DNA from 3 places in the Rhizobium sp. Root491 genome. Region 2 is predicted to be linked to each of the others. Evidence: predicted binding sites of a transcription regulator. Region 2 holds the regulator's gene; each other region holds the start of a gene.

What was found. The regulator PhoB, encoded in region 2, activates phosphate uptake and scavenging genes when phosphate is short. The targets are predictions, from matches to a motif close to TGTCATNNANCTGTCAT.
Region 1: the regulator PhoB is predicted to act here: its motif matches at 2,941-2,957, upstream of ASD46_RS00910 (esterase-like activity of phytase family protein).
Region 3: the regulator PhoB is predicted to act here: its motif matches at 7,238-7,254, upstream of ASD46_RS01725 (DapH/DapD/GlmU-related protein).

Annotation. Positions count from the first base shown of each region.
Region 1 is NZ_LMFF01000001.1:185,450-195,012, reverse strand. It holds gene lon (endopeptidase La) at 1-2,088, shown strand, start outside; gene hupB (DNA-binding protein HupB) at 2,377-2,652, shown strand; gene ASD46_RS00910 (esterase-like activity of phytase family protein) at 3,011-5,209, shown strand; gene ASD46_RS26895 (hypothetical protein) at 5,418-5,558, opposite strand; tRNA gene ASD46_RS00905 (tRNA-Val) at 5,870-5,945, opposite strand; gene ASD46_RS27620 (hypothetical protein) at 6,172-6,303, shown strand; tRNA gene ASD46_RS00900 (tRNA-Asp) at 6,393-6,469, shown strand; tRNA gene ASD46_RS00895 (tRNA-Asp) at 6,512-6,588, shown strand; gene ASD46_RS00890 (NADH-quinone oxidoreductase subunit A) at 7,024-7,389, shown strand; gene ASD46_RS00885 (NuoB/complex I 20 kDa subunit family protein) at 7,380-7,964, shown strand; gene ASD46_RS00880 (NADH-quinone oxidoreductase subunit C) at 7,986-8,588, shown strand; gene ASD46_RS00875 (GFA family protein) at 8,585-9,013, shown strand; gene ASD46_RS00870 (NADH-quinone oxidoreductase subunit D) at 9,015-9,563, shown strand, end outside.
Region 2 is NZ_LMFF01000001.1:1,002,861-1,012,423, reverse strand. It holds gene ASD46_RS05025 (substrate-binding domain-containing protein) at 1-186, shown strand, start outside; gene pstC (phosphate ABC transporter permease subunit PstC) at 461-1,945, shown strand; gene pstA (phosphate ABC transporter permease PstA) at 1,942-3,264, shown strand; gene pstB (phosphate ABC transporter ATP-binding protein PstB) at 3,279-4,094, shown strand; gene phoU (phosphate signaling complex protein PhoU) at 4,193-4,918, shown strand; gene phoB (phosphate regulon transcriptional regulator PhoB) at 4,950-5,633, shown strand; gene ASD46_RS04995 (GcrA family cell cycle regulator) at 5,933-6,466, opposite strand; gene ASD46_RS04990 (aspartate aminotransferase family protein) at 6,897-8,099, shown strand; gene argF (ornithine carbamoyltransferase) at 8,154-9,071, shown strand; gene ASD46_RS04980 (Hsp33 family molecular chaperone) at 9,295-9,563, shown strand, end outside.
Region 3 is NZ_LMFF01000001.1:339,018-348,580, reverse strand. It holds gene purM (phosphoribosylformylglycinamidine cyclo-ligase) at 1-536, opposite strand, end outside; gene ASD46_RS01745 (AI-2E family transporter) at 833-1,972, shown strand; gene hdaA (DnaA regulatory inactivator HdaA) at 1,975-2,703, shown strand; gene ASD46_RS01735 (RNA degradosome polyphosphate kinase) at 2,802-5,000, shown strand; gene ppx (exopolyphosphatase) at 4,997-6,520, shown strand; gene ASD46_RS01725 (DapH/DapD/GlmU-related protein) at 6,568-7,200, opposite strand; gene ASD46_RS01720 (hypothetical protein) at 7,388-7,702, opposite strand; gene ASD46_RS01715 (hypothetical protein) at 7,879-8,226, opposite strand; gene ASD46_RS01710 (esterase-like activity of phytase family protein) at 8,386-9,563, opposite strand, start outside.

The DNA.
Region 1 (9,563 bases), 820 kb from region 2:
TTCTACGAAGCGTCTGCGACGCCGCTGCAGGAGCCTGCGGAAGACCCGGTTGAGATCGAGGCGCTGTCGCGTTCCGTCGTTTCGGAGTTCGAGAGCTATGTGAAGCTCAACAAGAAGATTTCGCCCGAGGTTGTCGGCGCTGCCGGCCAGATCGACGATTATTCGAAGCTGGCCGATACGGTTGCTTCGCACCTGTCGATCAAGATCACCGAAAAGCAGGAAATGCTGGAAACCGTCAGCGTGAAGCAGCGGCTTGAAAAAGCGCTCGGCTTCATGGAAGGCGAAATTTCCGTGCTTCAGGTTGAGAAGCGTATCCGCTCGCGCGTCAAGCGCCAGATGGAGAAGACGCAGCGCGAATATTATCTGAACGAACAGATGAAGGCGATCCAGAAGGAGCTCGGCGACGGCGAGGACGGCCGTGACGAGATGGCCGAACTGGAAGAGCGCATTGCCAAGACCAAGCTTTCCAAGGAGGCCAAGGATAAGGCCGAGGCGGAAATGAAGAAGCTTCGCCAGATGAGCCCGATGTCTGCGGAAGCGACTGTCGTGCGCAACTATCTGGACTGGCTGCTCAGCCTGCCCTGGGGCAAGAAGTCGAAGGTCAAGGTTGATCTCAACAGCGCCGAGGCGGTCCTCGATCAGGATCATTTCGGTCTGGACAAGGTCAAGGAACGCATCGTTGAATATCTGGCCGTGCAGGCTCGCGCTTCGAAGATCCGTGGCCCGATCCTGTGCCTCGTCGGTCCTCCCGGCGTCGGCAAGACTTCGCTCGCCAAGTCGATCGCCAAGGCGACCGGCCGCGAATATGTGCGTATGGCGCTGGGTGGTGTGCGTGACGAGGCGGAAATCCGCGGTCACCGCCGTACCTATATCGGCTCTATGCCGGGCAAGATCGTTCAGTCGATGAAGAAGGCCAAGAAGTCCAATCCGCTCTTCCTGCTCGACGAGATCGACAAGATGGGCATGGATTTCCGTGGCGATCCGTCTTCCGCACTGCTGGAGGTGCTCGATCCGGAACAGAACTCCACCTTCATGGACCACTATCTTGAAGTGGAATACGACCTGTCCGACGTGATGTTCGTGACCACGGCCAACACGCTGAACATTCCAGGTCCCCTGATGGACCGTATGGAAGTGATCCGCATCGCCGGTTACACGGAGGACGAAAAGCGCGAAATCGCCAAGCGTCACCTGCTGCCGAAGGCGATCAAGGAACATGCCCTGCGTCCGGAAGAGTTCTCGGTCAGCGATGACGCTCTGATGATCGTGATCCAGCAGTACACCCGCGAGGCGGGCGTGCGCAGCTTCGAGCGCGAGCTGATGAAGCTTGCACGAAAGGCCGTGACCGAGATCATCAAGGGCAAGGTCAAGTCCGTGGAAGTCACCGCAGCCAATGTCCCGGATTATCTGGGCGTTCCGCGGTTCCGCCACGGCGAGGCAGAGCGTGAGGATCAGGTTGGTGTCGTCACCGGTCTGGCATGGACGGAAGTTGGCGGTGAGTTGCTCACCATCGAAGGCGTGATGATGCCGGGCAAGGGCCGCATGACGGTCACCGGCAACCTCAAGGAAGTGATGAAGGAATCCATTTCGGCAGCGGCATCTTATGTCCGCTCGCGCGCCGTGGACTTCGGCATCGAACCGCCGCGTTTCGACAAGAGCGACATTCACGTTCACGTTCCGGAAGGGGCTACCCCGAAGGATGGACCGTCTGCCGGTGTTGCCATGGCAACCGCCATCGTCTCCATCATGACCGGTATCCCGGTCTCCAAGGATGTGGCGATGACGGGCGAGATCACGCTTCGTGGTCGCGTGCTGCCAATCGGCGGCCTGAAGGAAAAGCTGCTTGCGGCGCTTCGCGGCGGCATCAAGAAGGTGCTCATCCCGGAAGAAAACGCCAAGGACCTGGCGGATATTCCTGATAATGTGAAGAACGAGATGGAGATCATCCCGGTTTCTCGCATGGGTGAGGTCATCAAGCACGCGTTGCTTCGCATGCCCGAGCCAATCGAGTGGGACGGCAGCATCGAAACGCCTGTTATCGCAACTGTCGACGGTGTCGACGAGGGCGGACAGACGATCGCACATTGATTGCCACATCGTTGTGAAAGCCAGAATCGGTTTTCGCGACACCTGTGCATAGATTCAATGTGTTAGATGCCGAAAGGCGCGATGCTTCTTTGATGCTCGCAGAACTGGTGCGAAATTGGCACGTTTAAGGGAAAGGCCGGCAGAAATGTCGGCCTTTTTTGTGAAAAACCCCGCAGACCCCTTGTTTTTCAGGCGATTCCAGCGCTTTTGAGTTGCTGCGCGCGGATACAGACGTATTCTGCGCCGGCTTAATTTGAGTCGTTTCAAACCATTGAAAGGGGTGGAAACATGAACAAGAACGAGCTCGTCTCTGCTGTTGCCGAAAAGGCTGGTCTCACGAAGGCAGATGCTGCTTCCGCTGTTGATGCCGTATTCGAAACCGTACAGAACGAACTGAAGAGCGGTGGCGACATCCGTCTCGCTGGCTTCGGCAGCTTCTCCGTAAGCCGTCGTGAAGCCTCCAAGGGTCGTAACCCTTCCACGGGTGCTGAAGTCGATATCCCGGCTCGCAACGTACCGAAGTTTTCCGCAGGCAAGGGCCTGAAGGACGCCGTCAACTCGTAAGGTTTCCGAAAGGCCGTGACGTCCGGCGGCGGGCGGGCGGCTTTTCAGGTTCACGAGGAAACATGTTTTGACGCCCTGACGCCATCATGCCGGCACGTAAACCGGGCGGCTTTTCGAATTGCTTTTTCGGATAGCCCTTTTTTCGAACCGGCAAGATGTACTTGAAAGTAGGAGAGCGCGCCTGTGTAGCCTCCATCCGGTCACACGGCGCTCTGATACGCGGAATGTGCGCACGAACAGGAAAGCCCGGCCTTCATGGTCGGGCTTTTTGATTCCTCCGACAGGAAATGTCATGCCGCTGTCATGTCTCTGACGCAGAAGCCATAGGGTGTTTTTTTGGATCCAAGGGGGATTTATAATGGCGTTCCGACTTTCTCAGATGGCTTTGACTGCTGCTCTGCTCACGTCCGCGGCCTTTCCGGCTGCTGCCGAGCCGGTTTTCAACCGCATCGCATCTTTCCCGGTCGTAAAGAACCTGCCAGCGGACAAGGACGCGAAGGCCGTCACTTCAGCTGAAATCGTAACCGCCAGCGAAGATGGCAAGACACTGATCTATTCGGACAGCCCGCTTGGCGGCATTGGATTCGTTGACATCACCGACGCCAAGGCACCCAAGGCTGGCGGCGCGTTGCTGCTGGAAGGCGAACCGACCTCGGTTGCCGTTGCTGGCGCCAAGGTTCTGGCCGGTGTCAACACGTCCGAAAACCGCGCCAAGCCGTCCGGCAAGCTGGTGACGGTCGATATCGCCACCAAGAAGATTGAAGCGAGCTGCGATCTCGGCGGCCAGCCAGATTCTGTCGCAATTTCCCCGGACAAGACCTTCGCCGCTATCGCGATCGAAAACGAACGCGATGAAGAGGTGAACGAAGGCGCCCTGCCACAGATGCCGGCCGGTTATTTGGTGACGGTCGGTCTGAAAAACGGCGTTGCCGACTGCGCGACGCTGAAGAAGATCGACGTGACCGGCCTTGCCGAAATCTCCCCGGAAGATCCGGAGCCGGAATTCGTCTCGATCAATGCCAATGGCGAGATCGCGCTCACGCTGCAGGAAAACAACCACATCGTCATCATCGACGGCAAGACCGGTACGGTAAAGACGCATTTCTCCGCCGGCACGGTTGATCTGGAAGGCGTCGACACGAAGACGGACGGCCAGATCAAATTCACCGACAAGCAGGAAGGCCGCAAGCGTGAGCCAGATGCCGTGAAGTGGCTGGACAATGACCGAATCGTCATCGCCAATGAGGCTGACTGGCAGGGCGGCGCGCGCGGCTTCACCATTTTCGACAAGACCGGCAAGCTTCTTTATGAAGCCGGTGCCACCCTTGAGCACGCTGCCGCCAGCATCGGCCACTATCCGGAAAAGCGCTCCAAGGCCAAGGGCATCGAGCCGGAAGGTCTGGAGACGGCAACCTTCGATGGTCAGAAGTACTTCTTCGTTCTTGCCGAGCGCGCGTCTCTCGCTGCGGTCTACAAGGATACGGGCGGCACACCGGAACTGGTCCAGCTTCTGCCCTCGGGCATTTCGCCTGAAGGCGCCGTCGCCATTCCGTCGCGCAATCTTCTCGTCACTGCCAACGAAGCCGATCTCGTCGAAGATGGCGGCGCTCGCTCGCATGTCATGATCTATGAACGCGCAGAAGGCCAGATTGCCTACCCGCAGCTCGCTTCCGCCACCGTTGATGGCGCACCAATCGGCTGGGGCGCTCTCTCCGGTCTGGTGGGCGATGCTGAAAAGCCTGGCATCCTCTATGCCGTGTCCGACTCGGTCTATGGAAACCAGCCGTCGATCTACACCATCGACGCAACGAAGAAGCCCGCCACCATAACCAGCGTCCTGCGCATCAAGCGCGACGGTATCGCAGCCCAGAAACTCGACATCGAAGGCATTACGCTTGACGGTAAGGGCGGCTTCTGGCTGGCCTCGGAAGGTGACAGTGCCAAGCTAGTGCCCCACGCACTCTACAATGTCAGCGCCAAGGGCGAGATCAAGGCTGAGATCGCTCTGCCGAAGGAACTGCTGGCTGGCGAAACCCGCTTCGGTTTCGAAGGCGTGACCATGATCGGCAAGGGCGACGACGCGACGCTGTGGATGGCCGTACAGCGCGAATGGGGCACGGACGAGAAGGGTTTCGTCAAGCTCGTCTCCTACAATCCGAAGTCCAAGGAATGGGGCGCCGTGCGTTACCCGCTCGACAAGACCGAGGCAGGCTGGGTCGGCCTTTCTGAAATCACCGCACAGGGCGACTATGTCTATATCGTCGAGCGCGACAATCAGGTCGGTGACAAGGCAAAGATCAAGAAGCTTTACCGCGTCGCGATCGCTGACCTGAAGCCGGGCAAGATCGGTGGCGAACTGCCGCTGGTGGCCAAGCAGGAAGCACATGATTTCCTGCCGGACCTCAAGTCCCAGACGAATGGCTATACCGTTGACAAGCTGGAAGGCTTCACCTTCGACAAGGCAGGAACGGCCTATGTCGTCACTGACAATGACGGCGTCGACGGATCTTCCGGCGAAACGCTGTTCTTTACCGTCGATCTGAAGGCGATCAACTGATCGGTCCGAATAGAATCGCAAATGAGAAAAGCCGGGCATAGCCCGGCTTTTTTGTGCGGCGGAAGAAACCCCGATCTGGGGAATGCCGATTCCCCACGATGAGTCGCATACCAGCCGTTAAAACAGGCATGGTCGCGTCGCTATCGCATAATCGAGGGTGTTATCCGGAGGACTTCCATGAATGTGCAGTGGACCAGATCGCTAGAGATCACCGCCCCATGGAATTCTTGCTTTTGGGAGTGCTGTCTTTTTCCGAGTCCTGCTGGACCCAGCGGAAAAAAATATAAACAGGCAGCGCAATAAGCGCGAGTGTTACAAACGCGTCGACCGACATGGTTTCATCCATCATTTATACCGTTCATCATGAAACGGCTCGAAAACAATGCATGAAATCTCTTTAAAAAGTCTGAATCTGCTTATTTTTCGGGATGTTGCGGGGTGGCACACCTATTGGAGCCGGCCTGTATGAATGTGAAACAGGAGTGCCGATCTGGCATAGACTCACGCCGGAAAAGCCGCTTCACCAGCCCAAGGCCGCGGCCGTCTACAGAATCGGGGGCAGGGGCCGTGATTCCCGATGCAGGAAGTTGACGGTAAAACGCACCGACATCCGAAAGAGCTTCGGCTTGGTAATGCGCACAATTTGAAGAAGCTGGAAAATGGTGGGCGATGAGAGACTCGAACTCCCGACATCCTCGGTGTAAACGAGGCGCTCTACCAACTGAGCTAATCGCCCTTCGCGTCTTGCAGACCGTGTCTGCCGCGTCGGTGGCCGTGATGTATTCGGATCGGAAAAAAACCGCAAGGGCTTTTGTGAAGTTTTTTTGTTTTTTTTCCGGACAGCTTTGCCCATTGGCAGGGGTGATCGGCAAAAAGCCGGGAACTGCGGGCTTTTCTATAAAAACAAAGCCCGACCGTTACCTTTGGCGGTATGCTGAAATCGCGTTACGGACGCCCCGGCTGTGGACAAGTTTTTTGTTTTTGTTGGGAAAAGCCCGGAAAACAAGGCATTCGCTGCAATGCCGGTCAAAGGCCTTTCAGTTTTTTCCGATCAAAATGAAGAAGCTTATTCTTTTGTCGTGAAACCTGCTTGACACCCCCGCACGAACGCCGTAGTTAGCCGCTCAACGAACAGCCGAGGCTGGTTCGTACGGCGAGACTAAGGTCTTGTCGGTCAGGATAAGCGGGTGTAGCTCAGTTGGTTAGAGTGCCGGCCTGTCACGCCGGAGGTCGCGGGTTCGAGCCCCGTCACTCGCGCCATCCTGTTCCTCGGAAAAAAACGCAGACGAATGTCTGTGGAGCGCGGGTGTAGCTCAGTCGGTTAGAGTGCCGGCCTGTCACGCCGGAGGTCGCGGGTTCGAGCCCCGTCACTCGCGCCATTTCTTTCACCGAAATGACACTCCCAAACGAAGCAAGCAGGCATCGTCCTGCCATATCGGCAATGGCGATTTCAGCGCCTGTTTCCGACATTCGCGAGCGCGGTTTTTCCTGCTGTTTTTAGTCAAGTTTCGATATCGAGAGATCGTCACTTCGCTGCCATTTTGACGTAAAATTCGTGTGACTTTTTTGCGGTTGCGTCGTTCAATCGATTATTATTGTATTTGAGGGGCTTAGCCCGGAATTGTGGCCCAAATTTGCGTCAATTCCGGCAATATTGTTGCCAATCAATGCGGCAGGTGTCTTGAAATGGTGCCTAAACTCTTGCAGAGAGAGCGCGGCTGCGCTAACCACTTTGGCGTTGCAACATATTTGTGCGCCTTTAGACTTTCAGTCGCAAAGGCAGGTCCGGCACCCGGCCGGACAGGGAAGAGACCATGACTGAACTCCTCAGTTCCTATATTCCGATCGCAATCTTTATCGGTATCGCTCTTGTCATTGGCCTGGCGCTTCTCATCGCGCCTTTCGCTGTCGCTTATAAGGCGCCGGACCCGGAAAAGCTCTCCGCTTTCGAGTGCGGTTTCAATGCCTTCGACGACGCCCGCATGAAGTTCGATATCCGGTTTTATCTGGTGTCCATTCTCTTCATCATCTTCGACCTGGAAGTCGCCTTCCTGTTCCCCTGGGCTGTGTCCTTCGGTGATATGGGCTGGTTCGGTTTCTGGTCTATGATGGTGTTCCTCGCCGTTCTCACCATCGGCTTTATCTATGAGTGGAAGAAGGGAGCGCTGGAATGGGCATGAGCCAGAACAACAGCACGCTCGTTGCACCGCAGCCGAAGGGGATCATCGATCCCGCGACCGGCAAGCCTGTCGGCAGCAACGATGCCTACTTCACGGAAATCAACGACGAGCTGGCCGACAAGGGCTTTCTCGTCACCTCGACCGACGAGCTGATCACCTGGGCGCGTACCGGCTCCCTGATGTGGATGCAGTTCGGTCTTGCCTGCTGCGCCGTCGAGGGTCTCATGCAGGCTTCCGGCCCGCGTTACGACATGGAGCGCTTCGGTGTCGCCCCGCGCGCCTCGCCGCGCCAGTCGGACGTGATGATCGTCGCGGGAACGCTGACCAACAAGATGGCGCCGGCACTGCGCAAGGTCTATGACCAGATGCCTGAGCCACGTTACGTCATCTCCATGGGCTCCTGCGCCAATGGCGGCGGCTATTACCATTATTCCTACGCCGTCGTGCGCGGCTGCGACCGAGTCGTGCCGGTGGATATCTACGTTCCGGGCTGTCCCCCCACGGCGGAGGCGCTGCTTTACGGCGTGCTTCTGCTGCAGAAGAAGATCCGGCGTACCGGTACCATCGAGCGCTAAGGGCAAAGGACGGATTAAGGAATGAGCGAAGCTCTAAACGATCTTGCTGCTTACGTTAAGGAAGCGCGTGGTTCCCTCGTGGTTTCGGCCGATATCGCCTATGGCGAGCTGACGCTGAACACGACGACGGAAAGCGTTATCGCGCTTTTGACGTTCCTGCGTGACGATGTGCAGTGCGGTTTCGTCAACATCATCGATATTTGCGGCGTCGACTGGCCGCAGCGCGAGAAGCGTTTCGACGTCGTCTATCACCTCTTGTCGCCGCGCCAGAATCTGCGCGTGCGCATCAAGCTGCAGGTGGCGGAAGACGAGGGCGTTCCCTCGGCAACCTCCGTTTACATGGGTGCAGACTGGTTCGAGCGCGAAGCCTGGGATATGTACGGCATTCCTTTCGAAGGCCATGCGGATCTTCGCCGAATCCTCACCGATTACGGTTTCGAAGGTCATCCGCTGCGCAAGGATTTTCCGGTTACCGGCTTTGTGGAAGTACGCTACGATGACGTTCTGAAGCGGGTTCTCTATGAACCGGTCGAACTGAAGCAGGAATTCCGCAATTTCGATTTCCTCTCTCCCTGGGAGGGGACTGACTATGTTCTCCCGGGTGACGAAAAGGCCAAGCAATGAGCGAAGCCCCCGCGACAGAGCACGGACAATGTCTTTGCGGCGCCGTTGGCTTCAATGCCAGCATCGGCGCCCGCGAATTCGGCGTTTGCCATTGCTCGATGTGCCGCCGCTGGTCCGGCGGGACATTTCTGGCTGTCGAATGCGCTGACGTCGCCATCGAGAACGAGGAACATTTCGGTGTTTATACCTCGTCGGAATGGGGCGAGCGCTGCTTCTGCAGGAATTGCGGCAGCACGCTGATGTGGCGCTCCAAGGATGGCAAGCATTTTGCCGTCTCGTTGCAGGCTTTCGACAACCCTTCCAGTTTCCATTTTGCGTCGCAGATTTTCACGGATGAGAAGCCTTCGAGCTATTCTTTCGCGCAAACCACGCAGAACATGACCGGCCCCGAATTCATCGCCATGATCACCTCGGCGGAGCACTAGAATGACTGAGCATAACGTCCGCAATTTCACGATCAACTTCGGTCCGGAACACCCTTCCGCGCACGGCGTGCTGCGCCTGGTTCTGGAACTGGACGGCGAAATCGTCGAACGCGTCGATCCGCATATCGGTCTTCTGCATCGCGGCACCGAAAAGCTGATCGAGACCAAGACCTACCTTCAGGCGGTGCCTTATTTCGACCGTCTCGACTACGTCGCGCCGATGAACCAGGAACACGCTTTCGCGCTCGCCGTCGAAAAGCTTCTGGGTCTCGAAATCCCGATGCGCGGCCAGTTGATCCGCGTGCTTTATTCGGAAATCGGCCGCATCCTGTCGCACATCATGAACGTGACGACTCAGGCCATGGACGTCGGCGCAATGACGCCGCCTGTCTGGGGCTTCGAGGAACGTGAAAAGCTGATGGTGTTCTACGAGCGCGCCTGTGGCGCCCGCATGCACTCGGCCTATGTCCGTCCGGGCGGCGTACATCAGGATCTGCCGCCGGAACTGGTCGAAGATATCGGCAAATGGTGCGATCCCTTCATTACCGTT
Region 2 (9,563 bases):
CTGTTCTTCTACGTGAAGAAGGCTCACTTGGGCGTTATCCCGGGCCTCAAGGAATATGTCGAGTTCTTCGTTTCTGACGAAATGATCGGCCCCGACTCCCCGCTCGCAAACTACGGCCTCGTTGCCGCTCCGGAAAAAGAACGCGAAGAAATTCGCTCCAAGTTCGCTGCCGGCGCTTCGATGTAATAAACAAGGAGGGGTGTGGCCTGCCGCACCCCTCTCTCCGCTCCGGTACCGTTGTGCTTAAGGCGGCTGTCTCCGGTTGACAGTTCCCATCCATCGCCGTCCACATAATTGTTGATGGATTACAGATGGATAGGATGTATCAACCTTGACGCTTGCCAGACTTTGTTACAGTCAGGCGGCAAGCATCTCTGGATGGTCCAGCGGTCTCGTTTTGATGACTTTTTGATTTGCCCGATATCGCACCGTGCTCTTGAGGCACGACGAGGGAACTCTAATGAACACATCGATCCTTTTGCTGATACTGGTGTTGATCGGCATCGGCAGTTATCTGCTCGGCAGCCGCCGCGCCGTTGCTTTGTCTGGTGGGCGTCCCTCCAGCATGCATTCCCGTGCCGGTTATCACGGTTCCTACGCTGTCGTCTGGGCGGTGCTGCCCGCAGCGCTCATTCTCTGTATCTGGCTTGTTATCAGCCCGCTGATCGTTACCTCTGCGGTGCGTGGCGAATTTCCCGAAGATGTGCGCTCCCAATCCGAAGCGCAGCAGAGCCTCACCTACGGCATGGTAACGTCCATCGCCCGCGGTCTTCAGCGTCTGACGCCGGAAGAAACCGCAAAGGTTGATGCGGATACGGCTGCGGTAAGATCGCTTCTTGCATCGAAGGGCGTGGCAATTGCCGGCGAACCCCAGCGTTTCATGGTCGATGCCGCCCAGACGCTGAATGCGATGACCTCCACCAGCCGCCTGGGCATGATCGCCACCGTGCTGCTGGCCGCATTCGCCGGTGCCGCTTATGCACTGCGTTCAATCGCGCCGCGTTTTCGGGCGCGCAACAGGGTGGAGCGGGTCATTCTCGCGGCTCTGGTCGTCGCGTCGTCCATCGCCATCCTGACGACCATCGGCATCGTCCTTTCGATGCTTTCGGAAGCAATCCAGTTCTTTACCATGGTTCCGGCGCACCAGTTCTTCTTCGGAACGGTATGGGATCCGCGTTTTGCCGCTGCCGGTGCGACCGACTCTTCCGGCCAGTTCGGCCTGATCCCGCTGCTCGCCGGCACGCTCTATATTGGTTTCGTCGCCATGCTGGTCGCCGTTCCGGTCGGGCTGTTTTCGGCGATCTATATGTCGGAATATGCGACGCCGCGCCTTCGCTCGATAGTAAAGCCGCTGCTCGAGGTGCTCGCGGGCATCCCGACAATCGTCTACGGCTTCTTCGCGCTGACGACCGTTGGTCCTTTCCTGCGAGACATTTCCACGCAGATCAGCGGTCTTGCGACAGGCAACTACGCCAACTTCATCCAGGCGCAGAGCGTCATCACCGCCGGCTTCGTCATGGGTATCATGCTGATCCCTTATGTTTCGTCGCTGTCTGACGACATCATCACCGCCGTGCCGCGTTCGCTGCGCGATGGCTCTCTCGGTCTCGGCGCCACGCGCTCTGAAACCATCAAGAAGGTCATCCTTCCCGCCGCTCTTCCCGGCATCGTCGGCGCCGTGCTGATGACGGCGTCGCGTGCGATCGGCGAGACCATGATCGTGGTTCTTGCGGCTGGCGTCGCTGCCCGCCTGCAGCTCAACCCCTTCGAACCCATGACAACAGTGACGGTCAAGATTGTCAGCCAGCTGACGGGTGACCTTGAGTTTACCTCGCCGCAAACGCTGGTGGCCTTCGCGCTGGGCATAACTCTTTTTGCAATCACGCTTTGCCTGAATATCTACGCGCTTTACATCGTGCGCAAATACCGGGAGCAATATGAATGACCGACATCGTTTCTCCGGCGGCCGGTGCTGCCGCCGTGAACAAGGCCACGCGCCGTGATATCGGCATCAAGCGTCGCTATGCAGCTGAACGTCGCTTCCGCGCCTATGGATTGGCAGCAATCTCGTTCGGCCTCATCTTCCTCTTTCTGCTGCTCTGGTCGGTCGTATCCAAGGGTCACACCGCCTTCCAGCAGACGATGATCACCGTTCCGGTCGAGTTTTCCGAACTGATCATCGATCCAAAGAACGAGCGCGCAACCGATCCGGCAAAGCTGATGACGGCCAACTACCCCGTCCTCGCCCGTGATGCAGTGGCCAAGGTTCTCGGCGTCGCGCCGACGGATAAGGCCGGTCTTCGCGCCGTCAACGTCATGATCTCCGACAGCGTACGCACCCAGTTGCGTGATATCGTCGTCGCCGATCCGTCCGTCATCGGCACCACGCGCAGCGTCACGCTTCTCGCGTCGGGTGATGTGGACAGCGCCTTCAAGGGCCAGATCGACATGTCGGGGGATGAAGCAAACCGCCGTATCTCGAACCAGCAGCTCGGCTGGATGAACCAGCTCGTGGAAAGCGGACAGCTTGGCAAGCATTTCAATACCGGCATCTTCGTCAACGGCGCTTCGAGCCGTCCGGAAGCCGCGGGTGTTGGCGTTGCGCTGATCGGCTCGTTCTACATGATGCTGATCGTGCTGGTGCTGTCGCTGCCGATCGGTGTTGCGGCCTCCATCTATCTGGAGGAATTTGCCCCCAAGAACCGGTTGACGGACCTTATCGAGGTCAACATCAACAATCTGGCGGCTGTTCCCTCCATTGTTTACGGTCTGCTCGGTCTCTCCGTCTTCATCAACTTCATGGGCTTTCCACGCTCGGCCTCGCTGGTCGGCGGCCTCGTCCTGACGCTGATGACCCTGCCGACGATCATCATCGCCACCCGCGCTGCATTGAAGGCCGTGCCGCCGTCGATCCGCGCCGCCGCACTCGGTCTTGGCGCTTCCAAGATGCAGACGATTTTCCATCACGTCCTGCCGCTGGCAATGCCTGGCATTCTGACCGGCACCATCATCGGTCTCGCCCACGCACTGGGCGAAACGGCGCCGCTGCTTCTGATCGGCATGGTGGCATTCGTCGCGAACTATCCGACAACGCCTATGGATCCGTCCACGGCCCTGCCGGTGCAGATTTACATGTGGGCGAACGAAGCTGAGCGTGCCTTTGTCGAACGGACATCTGGCGCTATCATCATCCTGCTTCTGTTCCTCATTCTCATGAATGTTGGCGCAATCCTGTTGCGTCGCCGCTTTGAGCGGCGCTGGTAGAGGGAGCTAGAGCAATGAACATGTTGTCGGAAGCAGCAGTTGAAAAGGCGCTGGACAAGAAAATGAATGAAGTCTCATACAAGATGATCGGCAAGGATGTTTCGGTTTATTACGGCGAAAAGCGCGCGCTTTACGACGTGAACCTCAATGTCCGCGAAAACACGGTGACTGCACTTATCGGCCCGTCCGGTTGCGGTAAATCCACTTTCCTGCGCACCTTGAACCGCATGAACGACACGATCGACGGTTGCCGGGTCACCGGCAAGATCACGCTCGATACCGACGATATCTACGATCAGCAGATCGACGTCGTGGAACTGCGTGCCCGCGTCGGCATGGTGTTCCAGAAGCCGAACCCGTTTCCGAAGACGATTTATGAGAACATCGCCTACGGCCCTCGTATCCACGGTCTCGCCCGCAACAAGGCGGATATGGATCAGATCGTCGAGCATAGCCTGCAGAAAGCGGGTCTCTGGAACGAGGTGAAGGATCGTTTGCTGGAATCCGGCACGGGTCTCTCCGGTGGCCAGCAGCAGCGTCTGTGCATCGCACGCGCGGTTGCCGTCAGCCCGGAAGTGATCCTGATGGACGAGCCGTGCTCGGCGCTGGATCCGATCGCGACTGCGAAGGTCGAGGAACTGATCCACGAACTGCGCACCAACTACACCATCGTCATCGTCACGCACTCCATGCAGCAGGCGGCGCGCGTTTCCCAGCGTACGGCCATGTTCCATCTTGGTCATCTTGTCGAAGAAAACGAAACCGACAAGATGTTCACCAATCCGGACGACCAGCGCACGCAGGACTACATCATGGGCCGCTTCGGCTGATCCCCGGCCGGTGCTTTATCGTAACCGTACAAGACTGGTGCCTCTGCCGTGCCCCGCTGTTGGGCACGCGCATGCAGGCCAAGCCGGAGGAATAGACCATGACACAGACAACGACCCATTCGCATATCCTGTCTGCCTATGACGACGAACTGAAGTTTCTGACGCGCCGCATCGCCGAAATGGGCGGTCTTGCCGAGCAGATGTGCGGTGACGCCGTGCGCGCACTCGTCAATTCCGATGCTGCGCTCGCGCAGAAGGTCATTTCGGACGATACCATTCTCGACCATGCTGAGCGCGAAATCGGCGACAAGGCGATTGTAACCATCGCCAAGCGTCAGCCGATGGCGGCAGACCTTCGCGAGATCATCGGCACCCTGCGTATCGCCGCCGATCTCGAACGCGTCGGCGATCTTGGCAAGAACACGGCCAAGCGCGTTATTGCTGTCGCCGGCACCGGTGTTCCGCGCAAGCTCGCCCGCGGCATCGAGCATCTGTCCGACCTGGCGCTGGTGCAGCTCAAGGAAGTCCTCGACGTCTATTCCACGCGTTCCGCCGAAAAGGCCAATGCGATCCGTGAACGCGACGAGGAAATCGATGCCATGTACACGTCGCTCTTCCGGGAGCTTCTGACCTACATGATGGAAGACCCGCGCAACATCACCACCTGCACGCATCTTCTGTTCTGCGCCAAGAACATCGAGCGTATCGGCGATCATGCGACGAATATCGCAGAGACGATCTATTACATGACCACCGGCAGCCAGCCGGAGGGCGAGCGTCCGAAGGACGACAGTTCCAACACGCTTGGTTCGGTGACCGAGTAACAGACAAGCAGAAGCTTGCGGAGTTCAGCATATGGTGCCCAAGATTGCAGTTGTGGAAGACGAGGAAGCGTTGAGCGTCCTGCTTCGTTACAATCTCGAGGCTGAGGGATACGACGTCGACACGATACCCCGTGGCGATGAGGCGGAAATCAGGCTGCAGGAGCGCATTCCGGATCTTCTTATCCTGGACTGGATGTTGCCCGGTGTCTCCGGTATCGAACTGTGCCGGCGCTTGAGAATGCGGCCGGAAACAGAACGCCTGCCCATCATCATGCTGACGGCGCGTGGCGAAGAGAGCGAACGGGTTCGCGGTCTCGCTACCGGCGCTGACGATTATGTCGTCAAGCCGTTCTCGACGCCGGAACTCATGGCCCGGGTCAAGGCCATGTTGCGCCGGGCCCGTCCGGAGGTTCTGTCGTCGGTGCTCAAATGCGGCGATATCGAACTGGATCGCGAGACCCATCGCGTTCACCGCAAAAGCCGCGAAGTGCGCCTCGGCCCCACGGAATTCCGCTTGCTGGAATTCCTGATGACGTCGCCGGGTCGGGTGTTTTCCCGCTCGCAATTGCTGGATGGCGTCTGGGGTCACGATATCTATGTCGACGAGCGCACTGTCGATGTGCATGTCGGACGTCTGCGCAAGGCCCTGAATTTCTCGCACATGCAGGATGTCATCCGCACGGTGCGTGGTGCGGGATATTCGATGGAAGCCTGAGCGAAGCGGAACCAGATGGTTTCGCTGGCGAAGTAGTGCACCAAAAAATCAGGAAGCCCGAAATCTGAAACGGTTTCGGGCTTTTTCAATATGAATATCCGCCAAACTCGATGCCATTGTCCGTTTTGACCGGAGGAGATCGGCTGCGCGTTGAAATCCGGATTGAAGGGTCACGCCCAATAGTAAGGGGAAAGGGTGTGGCCTGCCATCAAGCCGCCCAGAAAGCGGCTTTATTTTTGTCATAAAAAAACGGGCCCGAAGGCCCGTAATTTTTGAGTGCTGAATGCGTGCCGCAACACTCAAGCCTTGCGGCGCTCGCTCACCGGCTGGTAGGCGAGTTTCGCATGGAACTTGCAATAGGGCGAAGATTCCAGCGCTTCACAACCGCAGAAATGGAAGTCGTCCTTCAGCGGATCGCCAACCGGCCATTTGCAGGTGCGCTCGGTCAGTTCCGTCAGCGTCAGGCGACGGGAAATGGGCGTGACAACGTTCTTGGAAGGAACGTAATCGAGAACCTGCGCGGTCTCGATATCGATCTCCTCGTGCAGCGCCGTTGCCGCGTTCGAACGGGTGAGGATGCGCGCCGGTGCCGCGTTGACGCGACCTGCGAAAGTCGTCGCACGCGGGGCAGGGGCAGCGGTGCGCTTCGGCGCGGAGCGTGCCGAAGTCACTGGACCGCCAGCCTTGACGCGTCCCGGCAGATTGAGACGATGGACCTTGCCGATCACGGCATTACGGCTGACGCCGCCCAGCTGCGCTGCAATCTGGCTGGCGCTAAGGCCCTCGGACCACAATTTCTTGAGCTTTTCGACTCGTTCGTCTGTCCAGTTCATGCCGCTTCTCCGCTTGTCGCGTGTATTTTCGGCAGAATCCCTCTCCGTCTCGCGCGCATGCCGCAAGCGTGGTTTCCGCCTGATTTTCGGTGACTAGTTCCGCCGCAATGCAGTCTAGTAATTAGCGATTAACCTAGTGCCAGCCCGACTCCGTGGCAAGAGTCGCGGGAATCATCTGGAATCGATTTTCCGGTTTTCCCCAACTTGCTGGCGTATTGAGTCTGAAAGGCAACACCTTGGGGCTGGCCCGCCGCCGCATACTAGTGCTTGAGAAGCCCGGGAAACGCTGACTTTTGTTGACATCGGCAAACGAAGTGACAATAGTGCCCCTGCCGCCGCAAGGCGGCATTTTGATTTTCAGGCGAGGGATAACCCCGCAAGCCTATTGACAACAGTTTGACAGCGCATCTGCGCAAGGAGTGATACAGCCATGGCCGAAGCCGGCGCGCCATTGTTTGATACGTTTTCAAGAGCCCCCCTGCGCTTCGAGCGCGGTGAGGGTGTATGGCTGTTCACGGAAAGCGGCGAGCGATATCTGGATTTTGCGGCCGGTGTTGCTGTCAACTCGCTGGGCCACGCCCATCCTCACCTCGTTGATGCGATCAAGACGCAGGCCGAGAAGGTCTGGCACGTCTCGAACCTTTATGAAGTACCGGGACAGGAAAAACTCGCCAGGCGCCTGACGGAAGCGACTTTCGCGGACAAGGTATTCTTCACAAATTCAGGCGCGGAAGCCCTGGAATGCGCCATCAAGACCGCCCGCCGTTATCACTATACCAAGGGCCATCCGGAGAAGTTCCGCATCGTGTCCTTCGAAGGCGCTTTCCATGGCCGTACACTGGCGACGATCGCCGCGGGTGGCCAGCAGAAATACCTCGAAGGTTTCGGTCCCAAGGTCGAAGGTTTCGATCAGGTTCCGTTCGGTGATGTCGATGCCCTCAAGGCCGTCATCACGGCTGAGACTGCTGCACTTCTGATCGAGCCCATCCAGGGCGAGGGCGGCATTCGCTCGCCCAGCAAGGAATTCCTGCAAATCCTGCGCGGATTGTGCGACGAGCACGGCCTGCTGCTGATTTTCGATGAGGTCCAGACGGGTGTCGGCCGCACAGGCAAGCTGTTTGCTTATGAACATACCGGTGTTGCGCCCGATATCATGGCGGTCGCCAAGGGTATCGGTGGCGGTTTCCCGCTCGGCGCATGCCTTGCCACGGCAGATGCCGCTTCCGGCATGACGGCGGGCGTACATGGCACCACCTATGGCGGCAACCCGCTGGCCATGGCAGTCGGCAATGCCGTGCTTGACGTCGTTCTCTCCGAAGGTTTTCTCGAGAAGGTCCGTGACGTCGCGCTGGTCTTCCGGCAGGGTCTCGCCTCGCTCAAGGACCGTTATCCTGACGTGATCGAGGAAATTCGCGGCGAAGGCCTGCTTCTGGGCATCAAGGCGAAGATTCCTTCGGGCGAATTGCTGCAGGCCATGCGCGCAGAGCATCTGCTTGGCGTGCCTGCGGGCGACAATGTCATCCGTCTTCTGCCGCCGCTCGTCACCACGGCGGAAGAGGCCCGTGAGGGTCTTGCACGTATCGACGCGGCTGCCGCCTCCCTGACGGTTGCGAAACAGGCAAAAAGCGCCTGAAAAAATCAAGAGCGGGCCTCTCTTCAGGGGCTCGCAAGCATGGGACAGATTAGAATGGGTTCACCAAAACATTTTCTGGACCTCTCGGCCGTCGGGTCGGAGGATCTGCGGACAATTCTTGATGATGCGCGCACGCGCAAGATTGCCACCAAAACCGGCACGGCGGAAAAGCCGCTTGCTGGCAAGATGCTGGCAATGATTTTCGAAAAACCGTCCACACGCACCCGCGTCTCCTTCGATGTCGGCATGCGCCAACTCGGCGGTGAGACCCTTTTCCTGTCGGGCACGGAAATGCAGCTGGGCCGCGCGGAAACGATTGGCGATACGGCCAAGGTGCTGTCGCGCTATGTCGATGCCATCATGATCCGCACCACGGATCACTCGCGTCTGCTCGAGCTTGCCGAACACGCCACCGTGCCTGTTATCAATGGCCTGACGGACGACACGCATCCCTGCCAGATCATGGCGGATATATTGACGTTCGAGGAACATCGCGGCCCGGTCAAGGGCAAGACCATTGCCTGGACGGGTGACGGCAATAATGTGCTGCATTCGTTCGTGGAAGGCTCCGCCCGTTTCGGTTACCGCATGGCGATGGCAGTACCGATGGGTTCGGAACCGCACGACAAGTTCCTGAACTGGGCACGCAACAATGGCGGCGAAATCTCGCTGTACCACGATGCCGACAAGGCAGTGGCGGGCGCTGATTGCGTCGTCACCGATACCTGGGTGTCCATGAACCAGGAACACAAGGCGCGCGGCCACAATATCTTCCAGCCTTATCAGGTCAATGAAGCGCTGATGGCGAAGGCCAACAAGGAAGCGCTGTTCATGCACTGCCTGCCGGCGCATCGCGGCGAGGAAGTAACGGATGCAGTGATCGACGGGCCGCAATCGGTGGTCTTCGACGAGGCGGAAAACCGGCTCCATGCGCAGAAGTCCATTATCGCATGGTGCATGGGCGTCATCTGACCGCTATCGGCCGGGTGCTTGAACTCGGCGATGCACATTCCCATCTGTGGGGCTTCGAAGACGCTCGTCGGCTTTTCGCTGGCGGGCCACCTCACGATTTGCACGATTTTCCCCGGAGGCGGTTTCGCTTCCCGGATCTCTGTGCGACAAGCTGAAAAAGTACATTTTAAAAGCCGGACTTTTGGACGGTAGCGGCGCAACGGCTGCGCCAAGGAGTTATGACATGGCAGATGTAACGGTTGAACTGGACAATCTCGATTTAGCTGGCGACGACAAGGTTGTGCCCTTTCAGGTCGAAGGTCTGGACGTGCGCGGTCGCGCCGTACAGGTCGGGCCGCTGTTGAATGCCATCCTCGAACGTCACGAATATCCCGAGATTGTCGCCCGCCTGCTGGCGGAAGCAACGGTTCTGACGGCGCTGATCGGCACATCCCTGAAATTTTCCGGCAAGCTGACCGTGCAGACGAAGGGCGACGGCCCGGTTGACCTTCT
Region 3 (9,563 bases), 660 kb from region 2:
GAAATATCGCCGGCGGGCAGAAGCTGGCCACGTTCGGCAGCACCCACGGCAAAGCCCGCGAGATCGTAGTCGCCATCGGAATACATGCCGGGCATTTCAGCGGTTTCACCACCGATCAGCGCACAGCCGGATTCGCGGCAGCCGGCTGCAATGCCGGAAACGATGGCAGCGCCCTGATCCGGGTCGAGCTTGCCGGTCGCGAAATAGTCGAGGAAGAACAGCGGTTCTGCGCCCTGCACGACGAGATCGTTGACGCACATGGCAACGAGGTCGATGCCGACGGTGTCATGGAAATTCGCGTCGATGGCGATCTTCAACTTGGTGCCGACGCCGTCATTGGCGGCCACCAGAACCGGATCGTTAAAGCCTGCGGCCTTCAGATCGAACAGGCCGCCGAAGCCGCCGATTTCGCCATCCGCGCCGGGACGCCGCGTCGAGCGCACCGCCGGTTTGATCTTTTCGACCATCAGGTTGCCGGCGTCGATATCCACACCTGCGTCACTATAGGTAAGACCGTTCTTGCCCGACTGGCTCATCGCTCTCGTCTCCGCTGGTTCCTTTGGCGTCGCCATTCGCACGGGACGGGGCCTGATGCAAGGGTTTGAGTGGCAAAAGCTCCGGTTTTTAACGGCTTTGCGACGGTTTGACGTTTTGTGTGCCTCGGGCCTCTCGACGGCGATATGCGCAGCGCAGACTTGAAAACCCGTCGTTGTTGCACGGACCTGGTAACTGCCGTGTCTATCGCTACCGGGCCACCGGCCTTGACCATGTGCATATGCGCATCCTATCTCCATCATGGGCAATGACGGCACGGCGACAAGAGGATGAACGGATGCAACCCCATGTGAGCGGTACGAGCCTGCGCCGGCAGGTTTTTTTCTGGATTGGCGTGCTTGCCGTCTTTATCTTTTTCCTGATGGTCTTCAGCTCCATCCTCCTGCCTTTCGTGGCGGGCATGGCACTTGCCTATTTTCTCGATCCGGTTGCCGACTGGCTGGAGCGCCGAGGCCTGAGCCGGTTGATGGCCACCGTCGTTATCCTCGTCACCTTCGTGCTGATTTTCGCGCTGTCGCTCATTATCATCATTCCGCTGATTGCCGCCCAGGCATCCGAATTCATCACGCGCATCCCGCAATATGTCTCGTCCCTGCAGCAGTTGATCGCCGGTGCGGACGCCAATCTGCTGCCTGACTGGGTGAGCAACCAGATCAATGCAGTGAAGGAGAATTTTTCCAAGCTGCTGACCGAAGGCGCGGGCTTCATAGGCACCCTGCTGACGCAGATCTGGAATTCCGGTAAATCGCTGGTCGATGTCATGTCGCTGCTGGTCGTCACACCCGTCGTCGCCTTCTACCTGCTGCTCGACTGGGACCGGATGATCGACAAGGTCGATAGCTGGATACCGCGCGACTACGTGCATACGGTCCGCCAGATCGCCCGCGACATGGATAGGACGATTGCCGGCTTCGTGCGCGGGCAGGGGTCGCTCTGCCTCATCCTTGGTGTTTATTATGCTGTCGGCCTGTCCTTGGTGGGCCTGAATTTCGGCCTGCTGATCGGCCTTTTCTCCGGCCTTATCAGCTTCATTCCATATATTGGTTCGATGGTCGGCCTCATCCTTGCCGTCGGCGTTGCCATTGTGCAGTTCTGGCCTGATTATATCTATGTATTTCTGACACTTGCCGTGTTCTTTTCCGGCCAGTTCATCGAAGGCAACATCCTGCAGCCGAAGCTCGTCGGCAGCAGCGTCGGCCTGCATCCGGTATGGCTGATGTTCGCATTGTTCGCCTTCGGTGCGCTTTTCGGTTTCGTCGGCCTTCTGGTCGCCGTGCCGGCGGCGGCAGCCGTTGGCGTGCTTGTCCGCTTTGCATTGTCGCGATATCTTGAAAGCGATCTTTACCATGGGCACGCCGCCAACCTTCCCTGGGAAGAACAGGAAACGTCCTCCGGCAAGGTTGACTCTCAGGGCTAACGATGACTGACCAAATCAAAAACGACAACGCCCGGTCGAAGGCCGAGCAGCTGCCGCTCGCATTCTCACACCAGTCCGCTTCCGGAAGGGACGATCTTCTCGTGTCCGACTCGCTCAAGGCTGCCGTCAGCCTTGTGGATGAATGGCCGAACTGGCCTTCGCCCGTGGTGGTGCTGGCCGGGCCTCCGGGTTCGGGAAAATCGCATCTCGCCAATATCTGGAAAAATATCAGCAGCGCGCAGGATATCCACCCGCAAGCCGGTGTTGGCGCTGCGCGTCTTGCCGAAACCGGAGCGGTTCTGTTCGAGGATGCCGATCGCCGCGGTTTTGACGACACCGAACTTTTCCATGTCATCAACAGCGTGCGCCAGCACGGCACCACGCTTTTGATGACCAGCCGGCAATGGCCGGCCGCATGGCCGGTGACCTTGCCGGACCTGCGCTCACGCCTGAAAGCCGTGACTGTGGTGGAGACAGGCGAGCCCGACGAGGGTCTTCTGGCACAGGTTCTGGTGAAACTCTTCGCCGACCGGCAGCTTTATATGGATGACAAACTCATAGGCTACATCGTCAACAGAATGGAGCGTTCACTCGATACGGCGCAGACGATTGTGGACCGTATCGACAGGCTGGCGCTTTCGCGTGGAACAAGGATAACCCGTCCCTTGGCGGCGGAAGTCCTTAACGCGATGGGCGAAGGGACAAGGGGTAGCGGGCTGGAGGTCGATTGACTGTCACAGTTCCGTCGTCAAACTGTTATACGGGCAAGAGGGACGATCGCGGGATGCAGCAGGATCACGGGACGGAAAGTCAGGGGATGGTACAGGACATGGACGCTATTGTGCAGGACGACTTCAACAAGGTTCAGCCGATGACCGAGGGCGAGAACCTCTGGGACAGCCCCGCGCGCTTCATCAACCGCGAATTCTCCTGGCTCCAGTTCAATCGCCGTGTACTGGAAGAAACGCTGAACACGGATCATCCGCTGTTGGAGCGGCTGCGTTTTCTGTCCATCTCCGCCGCCAACCTCGATGAATTCTTCATGGTCCGCGTCGCCGGCCTCGAAGGCCAGGTGCGCCAGAAGATTACGGTCAAGACACCTGACGGCAAGACACCAGCCGAGCAGCTGGAAGACATTCTGAAGGAAATCGACAACCTGCAGATGGAGCAGCAGGCTTCGCTTGCCGTTCTGCAGCAATATCTCGCCAAGGAAGAAATTTTCATCGTGCGGCCTGCCGCACTTTCCGAAGCGGATCGTACCTGGCTGGGCACTGAGTTCGAGGAACGTATTTTCCCGGTGCTGACGCCGCTGTCCATCGACCCTGCGCACCCGTTCCCTTTCATTCCGAACCTCGGTTTCTCGATGGGCCTGCAACTCGACAGCGTCAACGGCCGCGAGCCGATGACAGCGCTGTTGCGTCTCCCGACGGCGCTCGACCGCTTCGTTCGTTTACCGGATGAGAAAAACGCCATCCGCTACATAACGCTTGAAGATGTAGTCGGCCTGTTCATTCACCGTCTTTATCCGGGCTATACCGTCAGGGGATTCGGCACGTTCCGCATCATCCGTGACAGCGATATCGAGGTGGAGGAAGAGGCGGAAGATCTGGTCCGCTTCTTCGAAAGCGCGCTGAAGCGCCGCCGCCGCGGTTCGGTTATCCGCATTGAGACCGACAGCGAAATGCCGCAGTCGCTCCGCCAGTTCGTGGTGCACGAGCTTGGCGTGCCTGATAATCGCGTTGCCGTTCTGCCCGGCTTGCTCGCGCTCAACACTATCTCGGAAATCGTGCGCGCACCGCGCGACGACCTGAAGTTTGAGCCTTACAACGCCCGTTTCCCCGAGCGCGTGCGTGAACATGCCGGCGATTGCCTTGCCGCCATCCGCGAAAAAGACATGGTGGTTCACCACCCCTATGAAAGCTTCGACGTGGTTGTGCAGTTCCTGTTGCAGGCCGCGCGCGACCCCGAAGTGCTCGCCATCAAGCAGACGCTTTACCGCACCTCCAACGACAGCCCGATCGTTCGAGCGCTGATCGACGCGGCGGAAGCCGGCAAATCCGTTACCGCGCTGGTCGAATTGAAGGCGCGTTTCGACGAAGAGGCGAACATCCGCTGGGCGCGTGATCTGGAGCGGGCCGGCGTGCAGGTGGTGTTCGGCTTCATCGAACTCAAGACGCATGCCAAGATGTCGATGGTGGTGCGCCGCGAGGACGGCAAGCTCAGAACCTATTGCCACCTCGGCACCGGCAACTACCACCCGATCACGGCCAAGATCTATACCGACCTGTCCTTCTTCACCTGCAACCCGAAGATCGCCCACGACATGGCGAATATCTTCAACTTCATCACGGGTTACGGCGAACCGGAAGAGGGCATGAAGCTCGCCATTTCGCCCTATACGCTGCGTGCGCGCATCGTGAAGCACATCAACGAAGAGATCGAGCACGCCAAGCGCGGTGCGCCGGCGGCGATCTGGATGAAGATGAACTCGCTGGTCGATCCCGAGATTATCGATACGCTTTACCGCGCCAGTGCGGCTGGCGTGGAGATCGATCTCGTCGTGCGCGGCATTTGCTGCCTGCGCCCACAGGTTGCGGGTCTGTCGGACAATATCCGCGTCAAGTCGATTGTCGGCCGCTTCCTCGAGCACAGCCGAATCTTCTGCTTCGGCAATGGTTTCGGCCTGCCGTCCGACAAGGCGCTGGTCTATATCGGCTCCGCCGACATGATGCCGCGCAACCTTGATCGCCGCGTTGAAACGTTGGTGCCGCTCACCAACCCCACCGTGCACGAGCAGGTTCTTTCACAGATTATGCTGGGCAATCTCATTGACAACCAGCAGAGCTACGAGATACTTGCGGACGGAACGTCGAGGCGCATCGAGGTGCGTAAAGGCGAAGAACCGTTCAACGCGCAGCACTATTTCATGACCAATCCCAGCCTTTCCGGACGTGGTGAAGCCCTGAAATCAAGTGCGCCCAAATTGATTGCCGGGTTGATTTCTTCCCGCAAGAAACAGGCTGAATGACTCGATCAGAAGCACAGGGGCGGCTGACCGGCCTTGCCCCCGTTTCCGTCATAGATATTGGTTCGAACTCCGTTCGTCTCGTCGTATATGAAGGTCTTTCCCGCGCGCCCGCCGTGCTGTTCAATGAAAAGGTCCTTTGCGGTCTCGGCAAGGGACTGGCCCTCACTGGCCGGATGCATGATGAAGGCGTAAGCCGGGCGTTGATGGCACTTCGTCGCTTCCATGCGCTTTCCGAACAGGCGCAGGCGCAGCAACTCTACGTGCTGGCGACAGCGGCAGCGCGTGAAGCGGAAAACGGCCCGGATTTCATCCGTGAAGCCGAAGCCATACTTGGTTGCGAGATCGAGGTCCTGTCCGGCGAAAAAGAAGCGCTTTATTCCGCCTATGGCGTGATCAGCGGTTTCCACGACCCGGATGGCATTGCAGGCGACCTGGGCGGCGGTTCGCTCGAACTCATCGACATCAAGGGCAAGAACTGCGGCGAGGGCATCACCCTGCCGCTCGGCGGCCTTCGGTTGTCGGAACAATCGGATGGCTCGCTGGAGAAGGCGACGACCATTGCCCGCAAGCACGTCAAATCCTTCGCAAAGCTGCTGGCGGCCGGCGAGGGGCGTACCTTTTATGCCGTGGGCGGCACGTGGCGAAACATCGCCAAGCTGCACATGGAGATCACGGGTTATCCGCTGCACATGATGCAGGGATATGAATTGCCGCTGGCGGAAATGCTGAACTTTCTGGAAGAAGTCATCGTCTCCAGGGACAGCAAGGACCCGGCCTGGCAGGCGGTCTCCAAGAACCGCCGTTCGCTTCTGCCGTTCGGCGCCATCGCCATGCGTGAAGTTCTAAAGGCGATGAAGCCGGCAACGATCGCCTTCTCGGCGCAGGGCGTGCGCGAAGGTTATCTTTATTCGCTGCTGACGGAAGCGGAGCGGGATACCGACCCGCTGTTGGTCACGGCCGACGAGCTTGCCATTCTGCGTGCCCGTTCGCCCGAACATGCGCGCGAACTGGCCGACTGGAGCGGCCGCACCTTTCCGGTCTTCGGCATCGAGGAGACGGAAGAGGAAAGCCGTTACCGGCAGGCGGCCTGCCTTCTGGCCGATATCAGCTGGCGTGCACATCCGGACTATCGCGGCCTCCAAGCGCTCAACATCATCGCCCACTCCTCCTTTGTGGCGATCACCCATCCGGGCCGCGCCTATATTGCGCTTGCCAATTATTACCGCTTCGAAGGGTTGAACGACAACGGCACCACACAGCCGCTCGCCGCCATGGCGGGTGACCGCCTGCTGGAACTAGGCAAGTTGCTCGGCGGCCTGCTGCGCGTCGTTTACCTCTTCTCAGCCTCCATGCCCGGTGTCGTCGATCACCTGAAATTCCGCAAATCCACCAATCCGGATCTGGATCTGGAATTCGTCGTACCACACGCCTATTGCGATTTTGCCGGCGAGCGTCTGGACGGACGCCTGCAGCAACTGGCGAAACTGACGGGCAAGCGGTTGGCGTTTGTGTTCGAGTAACGGGCAGACGCCGGCCATTTGGCACCGCAGACAGTTGTGGAGCTATACTAGGACCAGCGCTGACAAAAGGCGTCGATATCGCTTGATTGAAAGTCGGCTAGCCGCGCCATGATCGTCTCGAAGGGCCAGTCCCACCAGGCGATTTTGGCAAGCTTCCCCGCCACGGTTTGCGAAAACCGCTCGCGAATGATCTTCGCGGGAACACCGCCGACGATGGTGTAGGGCGGCACGTCCTTGGTGACGACCGCGCCTGCTGCGAGCACGGCGCCGTCTCCAACCTTCACGCCCGGCAACACGATGACCCCATGACCGATCCAGACATCGTGACCGATGACAGCGCGATCCTCCTTGCGGCGATCGAAAAAAGCGTGGTCGCGCACCGCCTCTGTAGCGTAATATTCCGGGCAGTAGCTGAAACGGTGCATGGACGGTCGGTCCATTGGATGGTTCGGTGCGCCAATCCTGACGTCCGCGGCAATAGCGCAGAATTTCCCGATTGTCGCATCACCGACAATACAACGGGGTCCGAGGTAGGAGTAATTCCCGAGTTCGACGTTGTGCAGAGAGGTATCGGCCAAAATTTCGCAACAGCTACCTATGTTCGAGTCCCTTATGCTTGCCGTCGAATGGATAACTGTCTCTGCGAGCTTGGGGCGATTGAGTTGTGCGGTTGAGTGCATGCCTGTCTCCGGATTTCGGCCTGCGTAACCGGGGACTATGAAGGGCATATGACATGAAATTGCGAAGGCAAGCCGATTAAGCCAGATATCCCTTTGAAATGCAGATCGTGTGCGCGCTTTGCGTGGAACGAAATCTGGCTTCACACAGCGCCGTCAGCCGCCGGAACCATCCGCGGTCGCAGCTTTTTTACTTCCAGTAATGGTCGGATATGTTTTGGGCATTCTGAATGATGTGACGCGCGACTTCGGGATCTCCGCCCTCGAATGTTTCCAGGTCGGCTCCGCATAGCAGCAGGAAAAGCTGCTGGTGTGCGACAGCGGCAAAATAGTCATGAGGCGGTGGCTGTATTTCAGACCCGATTGACTGGAGTTCGTCAGCAGCCTGTTTGCTTGCACGCTCAAGCGCTGCGAAAATAGTGGACACCATCGCCGATTCTGTCCGTTGCAATATATCCTGAACCTGCCGTTCGGCGGGCGTCAGGACCGGGCAGCTCTCACTCATCGCACAACTCTCCTCTCGGCACACCTCGTTTACCTGCGGTACTATGCCATGGATTGTGTCTGCTTTGAGAGGAGAAGCTGAAGTTGTGCATTTGAAACCGCAAACGAAAAACACGACAGACCGAAATCGGTTTGTCGCCGAGACAAACCGGTCGCCTCGCTACAAGCCGTTATTATTCAACCGTGCCCCAGCGCCTTCCGGATACAGGCGCTGAGATAGGCATATTGCAGGGGCGTGGCCCTTGCCATCGCTTCCGTGCGGGTGGCGGGCCTGTCCTCGTAACCGACCGGAATATCGAACTGGGTGAAGGTGAAATCCCAGCGGGTGCCGTTGACGATATTGTAGAAATGGTCGGCGCCGCTAACGACGGTTTTGGCGAGGTCGCCACCGAAAATATCCTGCACCACCAGAGCTGTAACGCCGCCTTGCCCCCTGGCTGGGTTTTCTCTCGACCACAGGCTGCTGGTTTCGAGCGACCAGCTTTTCCTCAGGGCGTAATACAGTCGTTCGGCATTGTCCTGCATGACGGGTCTTTCCTGTTTCGGAACCGGGTTCCGGGTCAGGTTGGGTCGGTACAGTAACGGAGCGCCGCGCTTCCTTTTTCAGGCCGCAGGAACGCTCCGTTCAGTTGAGCTTGCGCCGATGCGCTGACGGTGCCGGAACGAATTCCGGCACTCCTTTCCTCACTTCGCGTCGAGAAGGTCCTTGACTTCCAGCAGGACGAACTCGTTGTCGTCAGCCTTGTCCAGCGCACGACCGGCCGAGAAGGGCAGGTTGTTGTCGTTGCCGACGATGATATGGGTGGCGTCGACACGGTCGACATTCTCGATGGTCACGAACGGCATGTCGTAGAAACCGTTGCCGCCGCCCTGACGCTTCCTGTTATCAGGATCGGAGATCTTCAGCAGATCGATATAGCCGATCTTGCGCGCCGCCTTGCCAGCATTGGCGTCGTTGAATTCGATCTTGTAGATGCGCTTGACCTTGGAAGGTACGGCAAAGCAGTTTACGTCCGGCTTCTTCGGGTCGGCGCAGGCCTTGTCAGCGGTGCCGGCGCCATTGTCACGCTCGATGACCAGCGCCGTGCTCTCGTCCAGCATGTTGAAATCGCCGATGGCTTCGCCACCTTGCGCCAGCGGGTAGAGCCAGGTACGGCCTGTCCATTCCTTCTTGGCGGTATCGAGTTCGATGATGCGAAGGGCGGTTGAGCCGTCTTCGGTCTTTTCGACCTGACCTTCGGCGGTGTAGAGCGGGCCTTCGAGAAGGCCGTAAAGCTTCGAGCCATCCTTGGAGAGCGCCATGCCTTCATAACCACCTGATCGTTTCAGGTTGAAAGCGGGCATTTTCTGCGTGGGGTTGCCGGGCAGTGCCAGGGTCGGATGATCCGGGGACTTCACCTCGATATCGCCGGCCTTGGTGGTGATGACGTCGGTCAGCTTGCCGTCGCGGGTGAATTTCAGGATGTAGGGACCGAACTCTTCGCCCACCCAGAAGCCGTCGGCAAGGGGCTGAATGGATTCGACGTCGAAGTCGGCGCCCGTCAGGTAACGTTTGGTCGAACCTTCCATGACGATGGGGAAGGGAGCTTTCTTGTCCGGGTCGGAAAGGAACACCGTCTCCAGCGCGTTGACCTTGCCGGCATCCCAGTCGAATTTGATGTGGTGGAGCATCAGCATGGCGTCGCTGGAGTTGAGCTTCGAGCCGAAACCATTATCGGAAAGGCTCCAGAAGCTGCCGTCCTCCATGGCCTTGATGCCGGAAAAGCCCTGCATGGCCTGGCCGTTGAACGGCATGGAGAGGCCGGTCGGGCGAACGCCATCCTTGCCGGGCACGGTGCCGAGACCCTCGGCGCGCTTGCGGT